One region of the Pseudarthrobacter sp. NPDC058329 genome, then DNA from elsewhere that is predicted to be linked to it. Evidence: riboswitches for the same ligand, from Rfam matches in the RefSeq annotation. Region 1 holds a riboswitch; the other holds the start of a gene.
What was found. Region 1 has a riboswitch for glycine ahead of gcvP (aminomethyl-transferring glycine dehydrogenase). Riboswitches for the same ligand answer to the same signal wherever they lie in the genome.
Positions count from the first base shown of each region.

Region 2: linked by a shared signal. The riboswitch ahead of gcvP (aminomethyl-transferring glycine dehydrogenase) and the one ahead of gcvP (aminomethyl-transferring glycine dehydrogenase) in region 1 are both predicted to bind glycine.

Region 1 covers NZ_JBHVZR010000002.1:1,181-9,932, reverse strand. Annotated here, with positions in the region: gene ACFVYC_RS04545 (serine hydrolase) at 1-65, shown strand, start outside; gene ACFVYC_RS04540 (GPP34 family phosphoprotein) at 154-921, shown strand; gene ACFVYC_RS04535 (flavodoxin domain-containing protein) at 936-1,268, opposite strand; gene ACFVYC_RS04530 (hypothetical protein) at 1,327-1,461, shown strand; gene ACFVYC_RS04525 (hypothetical protein) at 1,569-1,913, shown strand; gene ACFVYC_RS04520 (VOC family protein) at 2,030-2,389, opposite strand; gene ACFVYC_RS04515 (hypothetical protein) at 2,437-2,742, shown strand; gene ACFVYC_RS04510 (hypothetical protein) at 2,759-3,112, opposite strand; glycine riboswitch at 3,265-3,362, shown strand; gene gcvP (aminomethyl-transferring glycine dehydrogenase) at 3,524-6,394, shown strand; gene gcvT (glycine cleavage system aminomethyltransferase GcvT) at 6,405-7,553, shown strand; gene gcvH (glycine cleavage system protein GcvH) at 7,766-8,149, shown strand; gene glyA (serine hydroxymethyltransferase) at 8,146-8,752, shown strand, end outside.
Region 2 covers NZ_JBHVZR010000010.1:145,063-153,814, reverse strand. Annotated here, with positions in the region: gene ACFVYC_RS14370 (agmatine/peptidylarginine deiminase) at 1-549, opposite strand, end outside; gene ACFVYC_RS14365 (nitrilase-related carbon-nitrogen hydrolase) at 615-1,643, opposite strand; gene ACFVYC_RS14360 (Dps family protein) at 1,859-2,338, shown strand; gene ACFVYC_RS14355 (MFS transporter) at 2,469-4,046, opposite strand; gene ACFVYC_RS14350 (TetR/AcrR family transcriptional regulator) at 4,112-4,651, shown strand; glycine riboswitch at 4,743-4,841, shown strand; gene gcvP (aminomethyl-transferring glycine dehydrogenase) at 5,020-7,947, shown strand; gene gcvT (glycine cleavage system aminomethyltransferase GcvT) at 7,957-8,752, shown strand, end outside.

The sequences.
Region 1 (8,752 bases):
CGCAAAGCGTCACCCTGGACTTCTACGACAGGACCGGGCTGGGGACCTTCACTCGGGCCTCCTAAGGCGGGGATTCGGACGACGGCGGGACGTCCCGCCGTCGTCCGGGAAAATTTCGTTGTGGTGGCCTTGTGACGGGCGCACCATGGTCCTATGGATGCTGCAACACCTTCAGCGGTGGAGCTGAGCCTTCCCCAGGCTTTCCTCCTTCTGGCAACGAATGACACGAACGGCAAACCTGAGGTGCCGCTGTTTGCACTCAGGACCACGGTGGCCGGGGCGATCCTGGCCGAGCTGCACCTCCTCGGCGCGCTCGAGCTGCAGGGGCATCGCGTCAGGGTCACGGGAACAACTCCGGAAACCGAGTTCGAACGTGAACTGGAACTCATCCGCAGCAAGTCGCGGCCCCACACCCCCAAGTGGTGGGTCTCGGTGCTGGAGAGCCGCGCAGAAGTGCTGCGTGTCTACGACGGGCTCGTGTCGCTGGGCATCGTGGAACATGTGGGTGAAAAGCACCTGGGCCGGTTCCGGGCGGTGCGGTTCCCGGAGAAGGACCATGCTCCGGAGGCGGCGCTCATGCAGAAGATCCAGGCCGCACTCAGCGGTCCGTCGTCCAACCTCGAGGCACCTGATACCTCCTCAACGGATGACGTGGCATCCGGCGCCGGGACCGCGGACGCCACCCCGGGCGGATACGCTGGACCTGGTGCCAACGCACCCGGGGCCAAGTCCAAGGCGCCCGACCCCAGGACGATCGTGCTGATCGCCCTGCTTCAGGCGGCCGGCCTGCTCGGCAAGCTCTTCCCGGATGCGGATCGAATCCGGGCAAGCGAGCTGTCCAAGGACTACTGGCCGTCCCGCGCCGTGGAGGACGAGCTTCGGATGATCAGGCTGGCGGAGGAGGAAGCCGCCACCTTGTGATGCTGCCTCCGGAACTACCAGGAACTGGATGCTTCGAGGATCGCTCGGTTCGTTTGGACGAAGTCCCGGACATAGTCCTCGTGTTTCCCCATGTGGACTGAGGCCCCAACAATCACAGCATCGAAGCCCGAAAAAGCAGGAGAGCTGGAATTGGCGCGTAACCACTGACAATCGCGAAAAACAAATCCGCGGCATTCTGAATTGTGTTGTGGGAATTGACTGAAAAATACAGGCAACGGACCGCAGGTCAGGATTGGGAAAGTGGCGTAACGGAACTGGTCATGCTCCGCACCCCTCGCTGACGCAGCCGCTGCGGCAGAAGTTGGGCTTTCTTTGCAGACTGGCATTAAAAATAAAAGCCGGTATGGTATCGGGTAACGCAAAGCATGGAAAGGCGTGATTCCGATGTCAGGAAAATCCCCGAAAAGCGGTGCCGCTAAAAAAGTCGGCAAGTCGATCCTCGAAAAAAGAGCCGACAAAAGAGCTAAAAGCGAAAACAGCGAAATCAATTTCGTAAAGCCGCGCAAAAACCAGCGCTAACTGGCCCGCGGGCAGCCGGTTGCGGGACTCCTAGCCCGCCCGGCTGCCCGCGTCACCCCGGCGGCGCACAGGCGCCGCGCCAAGCACTGAGTTCCAAGGACACCACCATGAACACATCCTTTAACGCCTTGATAATCCCTGCCCGCCTGGTTCAGCCGGTCCACATCAGATCCGTGGAGTTGGACCTGGCAGCACTGCAGCGAGTGGCAGCAGGGGGCATCGGGCAGATCGCCGGCACGGACTGGCATGCCTACCTGGACAGCGATGGGATCAAGCACACGGAGAATCTTCGGGCCGAAGTCCTCATCCGCGAGGCAGGCATCGACCTCGACGAAACCGTTCACGGAACCGCCCTGTTCCTGGGCCACGGTCACCCCGGCGAAGAGGGCGACGCTCCCCGCCACTTGATCATTCTTGCCGAGCAACTCTTCGATATGCCGCTAGCCGCCTAGCCGCGGCATCGGGCAAGGGGCGCAATGGAGGGCCCTGCCAAGGCAGCGGACGACGGCGGGAAGTTCCGTCGTCGTCCGCTGACCGCCTTCTGTGCCTCGATGGCGACGCCGCGAAACTACCGCGGGCTCTTGTCGATGACGCAGAACCGGTTTCCGTCGGGATCGGCGAGGACGACGAAATCCGGGTCCTCCGGGTACAGGTCCCAGTCAACGCGCCGGGCGCCGAGCCCGATCAGCCGTTCCACCTCAGCGTCCTGATTGTCCGCGTACAGATCCAGGTGGATGCGCGGGTGGTCCTGGACGGGCGTCTCGCTCACCATGAGAGCCAGCTGTGCTCCCGGGCCCGACGCCGGCACCAGGGTCACCCACGTATCGTCACCCGGTTCCCGCGGGACATAGCCGAGGGCGGCGTGCCAGAAGTCGGTGGCGCGGGCGACGTCGTTGACGCCGAGGACGGTGCTGCCGATGGTCAACATCCGGCCAGCCTAAACCCGTGCGGTGAGTGCCCGCTAGACTCGCCTGCATGGGGGAAATCAGCACATCCGGGGAACGCGAGCCGTCCCAACCCGCCAAGCGCGTCACCGCCGTCCTGCCTTTCGCGGGCGCCGCTGCCGTGCTGGTTGGCGGCCTGATCGCATATCTGAACCGTGACTTTGTCGGCTGGTTCGCCTACGCGCCCTTGAGCAACGAGCCTTTCAGCGGGAGCGGCATGGCCTTCGTAACCCAGGGGACCCAGATCGGCCTGGCAGTCGCCGTCGTAGGCCTGCTCGTCCTGGCGTTCTGGGCAGGGTTCCGAACCGGCAGGAAAGCCAGCCCCAAAAAGCACTAGTTTTCGCCCGCCACCTTCACAGCCAGTCCGATCCGCTGATTCGGAGCGTCCGCGCGAGGCTGTTGGCGAATTCCCACAGCGCAACCACCTCAGCATCCCCGTAACCGGCTTCGCGATGCGCCAGGGCCACCTCCAGCTGCGCCGCCAGGTGCCTCCGGTCGCGGGCGGACACGGCCACCACATCGGCGGCGGTCTTCACCCGGCGGACGTTAAGCGTTTCCGCGCCGCCCCAGCGCTGCCCGCCCAGCATGAATTCGGCCCGCGTGACCTCCTTGAAGCGGGACGACAACTCAGCGAGCAATTCGGAGACCGCTGCGGGGTGGGACTGATCGTCCACCGTGATGTGGACGGCAATGGTGTGGCTGGTCATCGTGACTCATCCCGTCTTCAAGGGTCTTCAATTATCCCGTATCGCGTTCCGCGTGTCAGCTTCCCGGTGCCCCTAACCGGCCCCACGTTTTGCATCCCGCACAGTAACCGGATAGCCTGTGAGCCGTGTCACCCACCAGTGGCACGTGCTGATGATCTGCGGCGGGAGAGTCCTGCCGGTACGTTCTGCAGGCGCCGTAGGAGCAAATCCTCCCCAGGAATCTCTCAGGCCCCCGTACCGCCGCGGCAAGGCAACTCTGGAAAGCAGTCCGGGCAACCGGGCTCACCGACGGTGCAAGCGGCGCCCTGCGAAACGGCAGGGCAACGCAAAACTCTCAGGTCCAATACAGAGCGGGGAGGAACCCGAATCAACGTGGTGCTGAGGCGCCACCTGAATTATGGAGTTCCTCTCATGACGGTTCAATCGTCCCCAACCACCTTCGCGGACCGCCATATCGGCGCGCGCAGCCAGTCCGACGTCGACACCATGCTCAAGGCTGTCGGCTACGACAGCATCGATGGGCTCGTTGACAGCGCGGTGCCCGATTCCATCCGCCAGGACACGCCGCTCACCCTTGAGAGCGCCCTCAGCGAAGTCCAGGTCCTCGCCGAACTCCGCAAGCTGGCCGGCAAAAACAAGATGGCCGTGCAGATGATCGGCCAGGGCTACTACGGCACCGTGACCCCGCCGGTGATCCGCCGCAACATCCTCGAAGCCCCCGCCTGGTACACCGCCTACACCCCGTACCAGCCCGAGATTTCCCAGGGCCGGCTCGAGGCACTGCTGAACTTCCAGACCATGGTCCAGGACCTCACCGCGCTCCCGGTGGCGAACGCGTCCCTCCTCGACGAAGCCACCGCCGTGGCCGAAGCCGTGCTGCTGATGCGCCGCGCCAACAAGAACAAGACGGCGAAGGACGGCAAGACCGTCCTGGACGCCGACCTCCTGCCGCAGACCATCGCCATCGTGCTGGGCCGCGCCGAGGCCCTGGGCTTCGAGGTGGAAATCGCCGACCTCACCGCAGGCCTGCCCGAAGGTGAGATCAACGGCGTGGTCCTCCAGCAGCCCGGCGTCTCCGGCCGCGTCTGGGACCAGTCCGCCGTCATCGCCGAAGCCAAGGAGCGCGGCGCCCTGGTCACCGTTGCCGCCGACCTCCTGGCCCTCACCCTGATCACCCCGCCGGGCGAGCAGGGCGCGGACATCGCCGTCGGCTCCACCCAGCGCCTCGGCGTCCCGCTGTTCTTCGGCGGTCCGCACGCCGCCTACATGGCTGTCCGCCAGGGCATGGAACGCACCCTCCCGGGCCGCATCGTCGGCGTTTCCAAGGACGACGCCGGTGTCCCCGCCTACCGCCTGGCCCTTCAGACCCGCGAGCAGCACATCCGCCGCGAGAAGGCCACCTCCAACATCTGCACCGCGCAGGCGCTGCTCGCCATCGTCTCGTCCTTCTACGCCGTTTACCACGGCCCCGACGGCCTGAAGGCGATCGCCCAAGCCGTCCACAACAACGCCCGCGCCCTCGCCGCCACGCTGAAGATCGCCGGCCGCGAACTGGTGTCCGAGACCTTCTTCGACACCCTCACCGTCCGCGTACCCGGCAAGGCCGCGAAGGTGATCACTGCCGCCGAAGCCCGCGGCATCAACCTGCGCCTCATCGATGCGGACACAGTTGGCGTGTCAGTCGATGAAACCACGACGCCGGAGGTCCTCTCCGCGGTGGTGGTCGCCTTTGGCGCGGGGCCGGTGGTGTCCGCCGAGGGCTTCGAACTGCCAGAAGCGGTCCTGCGCACCTCCACCTACCTGCAGCACCCGGTGTTCAACACCCACCGCTCCGAGACCCAGCTGCTGCGCTACATCCGCCGCCTCTCGGACCGGGACCTGGCGCTGGACCGCACCATGATCCCGCTGGGCTCCTGCACCATGAAGCTGAACGCCACCGCCGAGATGGAAGCCATCTCCTGGCCCGAGTTCGCCTCCATCCACCCGTTTGCCCCGGACTCCCAGACCGCCGGCTGGCGTGAACTCATCGCCGGCCTGGAAGCCGACCTCGCTGAAATCACCGGGTACGACCAGGTATCCATCCAGCCCAACGCCGGGTCCCAGGGCGAGCTCGCCGGGCTGCTCGCGATCCGCGGCTACCACCACTCCCGCGGCGAGGCGCAGCGCAACGTCTGCCTGATCCCGGCCTCCGCGCACGGCACCAACGCTGCCTCGGCAGTACTCGCCGGCATGAAGGTTGTTGTGGTGGCCACCGCAGCCGACGGCACGATTGACCACGCCGACCTGCAGGCCAAGATCGAGGCCCACAAGGACGTCCTTTCGGCCATCATGATCACGTACCCGTCCACCCACGGCGTCTACGACGCCGACGTCCGCGAAGTCTGCGACGCCATCCACGCGGCCGGCGGCCAGGTGTACGTCGACGGCGCCAACCTGAACGCTCTTGTGGGGCTGGCTCAGCCGGGCAAGTTCGGTGGCGATGTGTCGCACCTGAACCTGCACAAGACGTTCTGCATACCGCACGGCGGCGGCGGACCCGGCGTCGGGCCGGTCGCTGCCAAGGCGCACCTGGCACCGTTTATGCCGGGGGACGCCAACAAGGCCGCTCATGAAGAGGGCCACGGTGTTGCGATTTCCGCTTCGCGCTTCGGCTCAGCCGGCGTGCTCCCGATTTCCTGGGCCTACGTAAAGCTCATGGGCGGCCATGGCCTGACCGAGGCCACCAAGTCCGCACTGCTCGCGGCCAACTATGTAGCCGCCCGCCTGGATGAGCACTTCCCGGTCCTCTACACCGGCGAGAGCGGCCTGGTGGCGCACGAGTGCATCCTGGACCTCCGCGAACTGACGGCTCGTACCGGGGTCACGGCTGAGGACGTGGCCAAGCGCCTCATCGACTTCGGCTTCCACGCGCCCACGCTCTCCTTCCCGGTGGCCGGCACGCTCATGGTGGAGCCCACCGAGTCCGAGGACCTCGCGGAGATCGACCGCTTCATCGAAGCCATGATCACCATCCGCAAGGAGATCGAGCAGGTGGCCGCCGGCGACTTCACTGTTGAGGAGTCCCCACTGCGCAACGCACCCCACACGGCAGCCGCCGTCGTCTCCTCCGACTGGAACCGGACGTACCCGCGCGAGCAGGCCGCCTTCCCGGTGGCCTCGCTCCGGCAGGACAAGTACTTCCCCCCGGTGGGCCGCATCGACGGCGCAGCAGGGGACCGCAACCTGGTCTGCTCCTGCCCGCCGCTCGAGGCGTTCGAGGACAACACCGCATTTGAGAACTAAGGAATTTTCGATGACTGAGAACTACACAGCGCTCTACGAGCAGCACAAGATTGCGGGCGCTTCCTTCACCGACTTCGGCGGCTGGCAGATGCCCCTCAAGTACAGCTCCGAACTGGCCGAGCACCACGCCGTGCGGAAGGCGGCCGGCCTGTTCGACCTCTCCCACATGGGCGAGGTCTGGGTCACCGGCCCCGACGCCGGAGCCTTCCTCGACTACGCCCTGGCCGGCAAGCTGTCCGCCGTGGCCGTGGGCAAGGCCAAGTACTCGCTGATCTGCCATGAAGACGGCGGCATCATCGACGACCTCATCACGTACCGCCTTCCCGCGGCTGCGGACGGAACAGCCAAGTACCTGGTGGTCCCCAACGCCGGCAACGCCAAAATAGTGGCGGCTGAGCTGGCCAAGCGGGCCGCCGGCTTCGACGTCACTGTTGAGGACGTGTCCGCCGAGACTTCGCTGATTGCCGTGCAGGGACCGAACGCCGAGGCCATCCTGCTGACGCTGGTCCCGGCCGAGCAGCAGTCGCTGGTGACGGAGCTGAAGTACTACGCCGCCGTCGAGGTAGGCATCGCCGTCAACGGTACGGTCCAGAAGCTGCTACTGGCCCGCACGGGCTACACCGGCGAGGACGGCTTCGAAATCTACGTCCCCAACGAGGACGCCGCCGGCCTTTGGGAGGCTCTGCTGGAAGCTGGCGCCGGCCAGGGCCTCATCCCGGCCGGTCTGGCCTGCCGTGACTCGCTGCGCCTCGAGGCCGGCATGCCTCTCTACGGCAACGAGCTCTCCCGCGACGGCAACCCCTACGCCGCCGGTTTGGGCCCGGTGGTTTCGCTGGCCAAGGAATCGGACTTCATCGGCAAGGCCGTGCTGGCCGAACTCAAGGCACTCGGCGCCGGTTCCACCTCCGGCCGCAAGCTCGTGGGGCTCAAGGGCCTGGGCCGCCGCGCCGGCCGCAGCCACTACCCGGTCCTCAAGGACGGCAACGTTGTGGGTGAGGTGACCTCCGGCCAGCCAAGCCCTACCCTCGGCTACCCGATCGCCCTGGCCTACGTCGACGTCGAACACTCCGAACCCGGCACCGCCCTCAACATCGACCTCCGCGGTAAGCCGGAGCCCTTCGAAGTAGTCCAACTCCCGTTCTACAAGCGCCCGAAGTAACCCTCGTGGGTGACGCCGGGGCTGACATCCTCTGCGTGCTGCTCCTTCGTCGCTTTGACGCACGCTGCCGGATGCCAGCCCCATCGTCACCGTTTGTACCTTCGACGCTCTCTCACTTAATGCGAGTTTTAGCCAAACGCTCTCGCACTAAATGTGGGTTTTAGCCAAACGCTCTCTCACTTTTCGCACACCAGATAGAAGGATTGATACATATGGCAAAAGTTGTTGCTGAACTGAAGTACTCCGCCGAGCACGAGTGGGTTGCTGCGGACGGATCAGGGCCTACCAACATTGGTATCTCGGCTGTTGCTGCGGAAGCGCTGGGCGACATTGTGTACGTGGACCTGCCCGAGGTTGGTTCCACGGTGACTGCGGGGGAGACCTGCGGCGAGGTGGAATCCACCAAGTCCGTCTCCGACCTCTACGCACCGGTCACCGGCGAAGTTGTGGAAATCAATGACGAGGTGGTCTCCGATCCGGCCCTGATCAACAACGATCCCTACGGCGCCGGCTGGCTTTTCAAGGTGGCCGTCACCGAAGAAGGCCCGCTCATGTCGGCGGAAGAGTACGCAGCAGCAAACGGCGGCGAGCTGTGAGCGCCGCGGCCGCGGGCACAAGCACCGCCTTCGAACAGGTCGTTTCCCCGTCGCTGGACGCGGACCTGTCCGCCCTGGATCCTGAGATCGCCGCAAAGATCGACGACGAACTCACCCGCCAGCGCGACGGCCTGGAGATGATCGCCTCGGAGAACCACACCGCCGTCGCGGTCATGCAGGCGCAGGGCTCCGTGCTGACCAACAAATACGCCGAGGGCTACCCGGGCAAGCGCTACTACGGCGGCTGCGAGCACGTGGACGTGATTGAACAGCTCGCCATCGACCGGATCAAGGCACTGTTCGGCGCGGACTTCGCGAACGTGCAGCCGCACTCCGGCGCCCAGGCCAACGCCTCGGTGATGCACGCGCTGATCAAGCCGGGCGACACCATCATGGGCCTGAACCTGGCCCACGGCGGCCACCTCACGCACGGCATGAAGATCAACTTCTCCGGCAAGCTCTATAACGTGGTCCCGTACGGCGTCCGCGAGGACACCCACACCGTGGACATGGCCGAGGTGGAGCGCCTGGCGCAGGAGACCAAGCCCGCGCTGATCGTGGCTGGTTGGTCCGCCTACGCCCGGCAGCTGCACTTCGCGGAGT
Region 2 (8,752 bases), on a different contig from region 1:
GGCACCAATGGTCCGGGCTAACTCGCGCTCGACGTCGGCCCGGCTGAGGCCGGGATTGCGTCCAGGATCCAGCTGGACGGTTTCCGTGACGAGGACCGTACCCTGGCCGTCCACGTGGATGCCGCCGCCCTCGTTCACCAGTGAGGACACGAGGTGGTGTGCGCCCGAGCGTCCGGCCACCTCGCCGGCGATCAGCGCATCCTTGTCCCACTGCGCCCAGTCCTGCCCGCCCCAGCCGTTGAACACCCAGTCCACGGCACCAAGTTGCCCCCCGCCGTCCAGGACAAAAGTGGGGCCGATGTCGCGCATCCACGCGTCGTTCAGCGGGGCCGCAAGCACCTCAACGTCAGGGTGCAGGTAGGCGGCGGACGTATCGACGTCGTCGGGATCCACCACCATGGTGACCGGCTGGAATTCGACGGCGGCATTCGCTACCGCAGCCCACGTGGCACGCGCCGCGTGCGCGGCTTCGGCCGACTCGCCAAGCGTGTATCCGCGGGCAGGAAAAGCCATCCAGAGCCGTTCCTGGGGCGCCGTTTCGGCCGGCATCCGCCAGTGCGGGGCTTGCCCGGATTGCTCCGGGGGCCCGCCGTCCTGGTGCGCTGCGGCGGCGGTCACGAGCACACCTCAGCGAAGCCGCGCTCGCCGCCGATGGGTTCATCCGGGCGGACGGGCTCGGTGAGGCGGCCGTAGGTGTCCGGGCGACGCGTCGCCAGGAAGGGGAACAGGGTCAGCCAGTCCTTCCGCTGGTCCAGGTCCAGGTCAGCCACCAACACGGCGGACGCATCGCGGGGTGCCTGGGCGAGGATCCGGCCGTAGGGATCTGAGATGAAGGACGAACCGTAGAAGTCCAGGGTGCCTTCGCTGCCCCAGCGGTTCGGCGCGATCATAAAGAGCCCGTTGGCGATGCCGTTTCCAGCAATCACCTGCTGCCAGAGCGGCTGGGTATCGAAATCCGGGTGGTCGGGTTCGGAGCCGATGGCCGTGGGGTAGACCAGGATTTCCGCGCCGCCCAAAGAGTACAGCCGGGCCACTTCGGGGAACCATTCGTCCCAGCAGGTGGGCATGCCCAGGCGGGCGCCGCCGAGCTCCGCCGGGGCATGGACCTCGTAGGCGTCAGCGGCGGCCGGGCCCTTGCGGAAGAACTTGTCCTCGTAGTAGCCGGCGGTGACCGGGATGTGGAGCTTGTGCGTCCGCGCGAGGAGCTCGCCCTTCGGCGAAACCAGGATGGCTGTGTTCAAGCCCAGTCCATCGTCCTGGCCGTCCGGGTCTTCGGCCCGCTGGTACAGGGACGCGTGGACGGATACCCCGTGGCGCCGGGCGGCGTCCGCTGCGAACCGGAAGGTGGGGCCGGTGAGCAGGTCTTCGGCGGTGTCCGAGGGCCGGGAGCGGGTGGGACCCCCGGCGGCATCGTTGCGCGGCAGTGTGTCGGCCGGGTACCGCGAAAGCGTCAGCTCGGGCAGGAAAACCACGGAGGCGCCAAGTCGGGCGGCCCGGCCAATGCCCTCGTTCAGTTCGGCCTCGACGGCGGCACGGTCTGCTTGCCACCGGTGCTGGACTACGCCGACGCGCAGGGCAGGCCGGCTGGACGGCGATGTCCGGGCCAGGGAGGCAGGGGCGTCGAGGCAGGAAATTTCAATCATGTTTGCTACTCCAGTGAGACGACGGTCACTAAATGAATGACGTTCATTTAGTATGCGGTTTGATCCGCCTGGGCGCAAGGGGGAAATATGAACCGCGTTCGTTTACGTCCCGAAAAAGTAGGATAGTAAGCTCACTGAGAAATTTCCCCGGGTCCGGCTTTTGCCGGGTGCGGGGCTGGTACCGTCGGGATTACTGGACCAATCGAGGAGGACGCATGAAAGCTTCACCGACCCTGACCAACAACCTGCAGGCTGTGCTCACGGACCTAATTGAGCTGCACATCCAGGGCAAGCAGGCCCACTGGAACATCGTGGGAACCAACTTCCGGGACCTTCACCTGCAGCTCGATGAAATTGTTGACGCCGCGCGCCAGTTCGCTGATGATACGGCTGAGCGGATGCGCGCCCTGCACGCCCTGCCGGACGGCCGCAGTTCCACCGTGGCCGGGTCCACCAGTCTCGCTCCCTTCCCGGAGGGCCTCATCAGCACCAAGGATGCCATCGAGCGGATTGTTGCTGCCCTCGAAGCTGCCGTGGGCACCATGCGGAAGGTCCACGATGAAGTCGACGAGGAAGACCCCACGTCTGCCGACCTGCTCCACGAGTTCATCGCCAAGCTCGAGCAGTTCGCCTGGATGGTGAACGCGGAAACCATGAAGGCTTCCGCGAGCGTCACGGCGCCTGACGCGCAGTAGCCTGATACCAGCGCAACACGGCCTTTCAGCGCCCGGCGCCGGACCCTTGGGTCCGGTGCCGGGCGCTGTTGTTGTGGCGGGCGCTGTCTTTGCGCCGGCGGCGGGCATTCCACTGTGCCAGCCGGGCCCCCTATTGCGCCTTGGGTACCTTCCGCAGCACGACGGCGGCGAGCACTGCCGCCGTCGCCATCAGTACCAGCCCGATCGCCGCGGTGACGTGGACGCCGGAGTCGAAGGCGGCGCCGGCTGCCTGCCGGACAGCGTCGGCCAGGGGTGCCGGCAGGCCCGCTGCCAGTTCCATGGCTCCTGCCAACGTTTCGCCGGCGTGTGCAGTGCCGTGGCCGGAGGCGGCCGCCGCGAGACCCTCCGGGAGCCGCAGGTTGTGCTGGTAGGAGGCCGTGAGGATGGAGCCCAGAACGGCAGTTCCGAGCAGCGCACCCACTTCGTACCCTGTCTCCGAGATCGCTGAGGCTGCGCCCGATTTTTCCGCCGGTACGCTGCCGAGAATGAGGTCGTTGGAGATCGTCTCGGCCGTTCCCACGCCCAGTGCCAGGACCAGCAGGGCTGCGAGCAGCAGCGCAGGTCCATTGTTATGGCTGCCGAACGTCACCATGCTGTAGCCGGCGGCACTCATGGCGAGCCCGGCGCCCACTACGAAACCGGGCCGGATCCTTCGTACCACCGGAACCACCGCAAGGCCGGCCACCACTGTTGCCACCAGCGCCGGAATCATCGCCACTCCCGCCGAGGACGGGGACATGCCTTCAAGGAGCTGAAGGTGCTGGGCAAGGAAGAGGATGAAACCGTTGAAGGAGAACAGCGCCAGGATATTGGCGGTGATGGCCATGCTGAACACCCGGTTGCGGAACAGGGACATGTCCAGCAGGGGGTTTGCCAACCGCTGCTGCCTGCGGACAAAGGCCGTGCCCATGGCCAGGCCGAACGCGATGCTTCCCAGCGCCGGCGGGCCGGCACCTTCGGTGGCGAATTCCTTGATGCCGTAGACCACCGGAACCATGGTGAGCAGGGACAGCAGGATGCTGGGCGCGTCCACCCGTCCCGGTGCGGGGTCCTTGGATTCCGGGATGAAGGCCGGGCCGAAGGCCAGCAGCGGCAGCATGATGGGCACGGCCACCAGCAGGATTGCTCCCCACCAGAACTGCTCCACGAGCCACCCGCCAAAGATTGGCCCCAGCGCGGCGCCGCCGGAGAACCCTGCAGCCCAGATGGCGATGGCCAGCCGCCGGCGGTTGGGATCCACAAAGATGTTGCGGATCAGGGACAGCGTGGAGGGCATCAGCATGGCGCCGAAGAAGCCCAGGGCGGCTCGGCCGGCAATGAGCCAGCCGGCGGTGGGGGCAAAGGCCGTTACTGCTGACACTGCGGCGAAACCGATGCTGCCGGTGATCAGGAGTCGGCGCCGCCCAATGCGGTCGCCCAGGCTGCCCATTGCCACAAGCAGCCCGGCCAGTACCAGCGGGTAGGCGTCCACAATCCACAGGAGCTCAACCCCGGACGTGCCCAGTGCGCCCGCGATCGCGGGCAGTGCGAAGGTCAGCGCCGTGTTGTCAACGGCTACCAGGAGGACAGGAAACATCAGCAACCCCAGGGCGAGCCAGTCGCGCCATGTTCCGCCGGGAGCCGGCTCAACTGGAGCGGATGGAGCACTGCGGGTGATGTTCTGTGGGGAGGCGGCTGAAGACAACATCCCGTAACTATACCGTCCGGACGGTATAGTTATAAAACCCGATTCAACAATGGATGATTGAAACCATGCCCCGAAAACCCGTAGCGCGAGATGCAGTCCTCGATGCCTTTGAAGAACTCCTGATCGATGTGGGGGAAAGGGCTGCCACCCTGGACGCGGTGGCGAAGCGTGCCGGCGTCTCCAAAGGCGGCCTTTTGTACCACTTCCCCAACAAGGAAGCCCTGATCTCCGCCACCCTTGAGCGGCTTGACCGCCTGGCAGGGGAGGACCTCGCCGTTATGGCAGCTGCGCCGGAAGGGGCGGCAGCGTATTTCATCCGGTCATCGCTCTGGTCCGATACGCCCATGGACCGTTCCTTTGTAGCCGCGACGCGCCTGGCCGAGGTGGCCCACGAGGACGCCCGCCGCCGCTTTGCTGCCATCCAGCAGCAATGGCTGGAGCTCATCGGAAAAGACGTGGGCCCGGCGATGGCAAAGGCCGTGCTCTACATGGGGGACGGGCTGTATTTCAATGCGATGTGGGAAAGCGGGCCCTCCGGACAAGCCGGCGGAAGGCAGGCCGACGTGGATGAACTTCTTGCCGCCGTGGAGCGGTTGAGGGGCTGACGGGCATTTGCCCCACAGCCCGCGGCATAGGAGAATTACTGAATGTGTGGGCCGTCCCTGGCCCTTGAAAACAACCCAAGTGAATAGCCTTTGATCTGCGGCGGGAGAGTTCTGCCAGAAGGTACAAGCAGGCGCCGTAGGAGCAAATCCTCCCCAGGAATCTCACAGGCCCATGTACCGCCGCGGCGAGGCACCTCTGGAAAGTAGCAGGCCGTCCGCCTGGATATCCGGTCCCGGATAACCTGGACTGCTGGGCTCACCGACGGTGCAAGCGGGGCCCGCTGAAGCAGGCAACGCGGAAACTCTCAGGTCCAATACAGAGCGGGGAGGACCCGAATCGATGTGGCGTACCCTGCGCCGCCTTAGTTATGGAGTTCCTCGTGACTGTATCTCCGGCCTCCGCCTTCCCGGCCCCCGCCTCCCCGGCCCCCGCCTACCCGGCCTCCGGCCCCCAGGCTTCTTCCGCCGCGACCTTCGTTGACCGGCATATCGGCGCGCGCCGGGAGGCCGACGTCGACACCATGCTCAAGGCCGTGGGCTACCACACCGTGGACGCGCTGGTGGATACCGCCGTCCCCAAGGACATCCGGCAGGACTCCGCACTGGAACTTGCAGGCGCCCTCAGCGAGGTGGAGGCACTCGCTGAACTCCGCCGGCTGGCAGCCAGGAACAAGACCGCCGTGCAGATGATCGGCCAGGGCTACTACGACACCGTGACGCCCCCGGTGATCCGCCGCAACATCCTTGAGGGCCCGGCCTGGTACACCGCGTACACCCCGTACCAGCCCGAGATTTCCCAGGGCAGGCTCGAGGCGCTGCTGAACTTCCAGACCATGGTCCAGGATTTGGTGGGCCTGCCCATCGCCAACGCCTCCTTGCTGGACGAAGCCACCGCTGTGGCTGAAGCCGTGCTGATGATGCGCCGCGCCAACAAAAACAAGGATGCGCGCGACGGCAAGACGGTTCTGGACGCCGACTGCCTGCCGCAGACCATCGCCATCGTCAAGGGCCGGGCTGAGGCGCTGGGCTTCGAAGTCGAGGTGGCGGATCTCTCCAAGGGACTGCCCGACGGCGCCGTCAACGGTGTCGTGCTTCAGCAGCCCGGGGCTTCCGGCCGGGTCTTCGACCACAGCGAAGTGATCGCCGACGCCAAGGAGCGCGGCGCGCTGGTGACCGTTGCCGCCGATTTGCTCGCCCTGACCCTGATCACGCCTCCGGGCGAGCAGGGAGCGGATATCGCCGTCGGCTCGGCGCAGCGCTTCGGTGTTCCCCTGTTCTACGGCGGACCGCACGCCGCCTACATGGCAGTGCAAAAGGGCCTGGAGCGTTCCATGCCCGGCCGCCTGGTGGGCGTTTCCAAGGACTCCGCCGGGGTTCCTGCCTACCGCCTGGCACTGCAAACCCGGGAGCAGCACATCCGCCGGGAGAAGGCCACGTCCAACATCTGCACTGCGCAGGCACTGCTGGCCATCGTGGCCTCGATGTACGCGGTGTACCACGGCCCCGAGGGGCTGAAGGCGATTGCCGAGTCCGCCCACAGCCATGCCAGGAATCTCGCCGCCGCGCTCAAGGCCGCCGGTCTCGAGGTGCTGCACACCAGCTTCTTCGACACCGTTACAGTCTCGGTGCCGGGCAAGGCTGCGGGCATCGTGGCCGCCGCCGAGGCAAAGGGCATCAACCTGCGCAGCATCGACGCGGACACGGTGGGCTTCTCCACTGATGAAACCACGACGACGGATATCTCCGCCCGGCTGCTGGACGCCTTCGGCGTCTCAGCCGGCTCCGAAGGTGACGCCGGCTTTGGCCTGGACGCCGCCGTCGAACGTTCCTCGACCTTCCTGCAGCACCCGGTGTTCAACACCTACCGGTCCGAGACCCAGCTGCTGCGCTACATCCGGAAGCTTTCGGACCGGGACCTGGCGCTGGACCGCACCATGATCCCGCTGGGTTCCTGCACCATGAAGCTGAACGCCACCGCCGAGATGGAAGCCATCTCCTGGCCGGAGTTTGCCTCCATCCACCCGTTCGCCCCGGATTCCCAAACCGAGGGCTGGCGCGAACTGATCGCGGACCTGGAGGCTCAGCTCACCGAGATTACCGGGTACGACCAGGTGTCCATCCAGCCCAACGCCGGGTCCCAGGGCGAGCTCGCGGGCCTGCTGGCGATCCGCGGCTACCACCACTCCCGCGGCGAGGCCCAGCGCAACGTCTGCCTGATCCCGGCCTCCGCGCACGGCACCAACGCAGCGTCCGCTGTCCTGGCGGGCATGAAGGTGGTGGTGGTGGCCACGGCCGCCGACGGCACCATCGACCACGCGGACCTGTACGCCAAGATCGAGGCCAACAGGGATGCGCTGTCCTGCATCATGATCACCTACCCGTCCACCCACGGCGTGTACGACGCCGACGTCCGCGAAGTCTGCGATGCCATCCACGCAGCCGGCGGCCAGGTGTACATCGACGGTGCCAACCTCAATGCGCTGGTCGGACTGGCCCAGCCCGGCAAGTTCGGTGGCGATGTGTCGCACCTGAACCTGCACAAGACGTTCTGCATCCCGCACGGCGGCGGCGGACCCGGCGTCGGACCGGTGGCCGCCAAGGCACACCTGGCACCGTTTATGCCCGGCAACGCGGCCACCTGGACCGAAGGCAACGACGTGCCGATCTCGGCGTCGAAGTACGGTTCCGCCGGCGTGCTCCCCATCTCGTGGGCGTACGTGAAGCTCATGGGCGGCCAGGGGCTCACCGAAGCCACCAAGTCCGCGCTGCTCGCCGCGAACTACATCGCGGCGCGCCTGAATGATTTCTTCCCGGTCCTGTACACGGGAGAAGGCGGGCTGGTGGCGCATGAGTGCATCCTGGACCTGCGTGAACTGACCGCGAGGACCGGGGTCACCGCCGAGGATGTGGCCAAGCGCCTCATTGACTACGGCTTCCACGCTCCTACCCTGGCGTTCCCCGTTGCCGGCACCCTGATGGTGGAGCCCACGGAGTCCGAGGACCTCGGCGAGATCGATCGCTTTATTGAGGCCATGATGTCCATCCGCGCCGAAATCGACCAGGTGGAGCAGGGGGACTTCACTGTTACCGAGAGCCCGCTGCGCAACGCACCGCACACCGCCGCCGCGGCCATCAGCAGCGACTGGGACCGCGCCTACCCGCGTGAGCAGGCGGTGTTCCCCGTGAAGGCGCTCAAGCAGGACAAGTACTTCCCGCCCGTGGGCCGCATCGACGGCGCGGCAGGGGACCGCAACCTGATCTGCTCCTGCCCGCCGCTTTCCGAGTTCGAAAACTAAGGCTCCGCCATGAGTGAGAAGTACACCGCTCTCCACGACGAGCACAAGAAGCTGGGCGCATCCTTCACCGACTTCGGCGGCTGGCAGATGCCCCTGAAGTACAGCTCCGAACTCGCCGAGCACCACGCCGTCCGCAAAAGCGCCGGCCTCTTCGACCTCTCCCACATGGGTGAGGTCTGGGTCACCGGTCCTCAAGCGGCGGCGTTCCTGGACTACGCGCTGGTAGGAAAGATTTCGGCCATGCCCGTGGGCAAGGCCAAGTACTCACTGATCTGCAACGAGGACGGCGGCATCATCGACGACCTCATCATCTACCGGCGCCCCGCGGCCGCAGGCACAGGCAGCGACGGTACCGACGTTTTCCTGGTGGTGCCCAATGCAGGCAACGCCACGGTGGTGGCTGATGCCCTCAGCGAACGGGCAGCAGGATTCGACGTCGTGGTCAATGACGCTTCAGACGCGACCTCGCTGATCGCTGTCCAGGGCCCGAAGGCGCAGGAGCTGCTGCTCCGCCTGGTTCCGGCGGCCCGGCACAGCCTGGTGAGGGACCTCAAGTACTACGCCGCTGTCGAGGTCCCGTTCCTGGTGGCCGGCGCGGGGCTGGACCTCCTGCTCGCGCGCACCGGCTACACCGGCGAGGACGGGTTCGAGATCTTTGTAGCGAACGACGACGCCCCCGGCCTTTGGCAGGCTCTCGTCGCCATTGCGGAGGAGGGGGAGTTGACGCCCGCGGGCCTGGCCTCCCGCGATTCCCTCCGCCTGGAAGCGGGGATGCCGCTGTACGGCAACGAACTCTCCCTCCAGG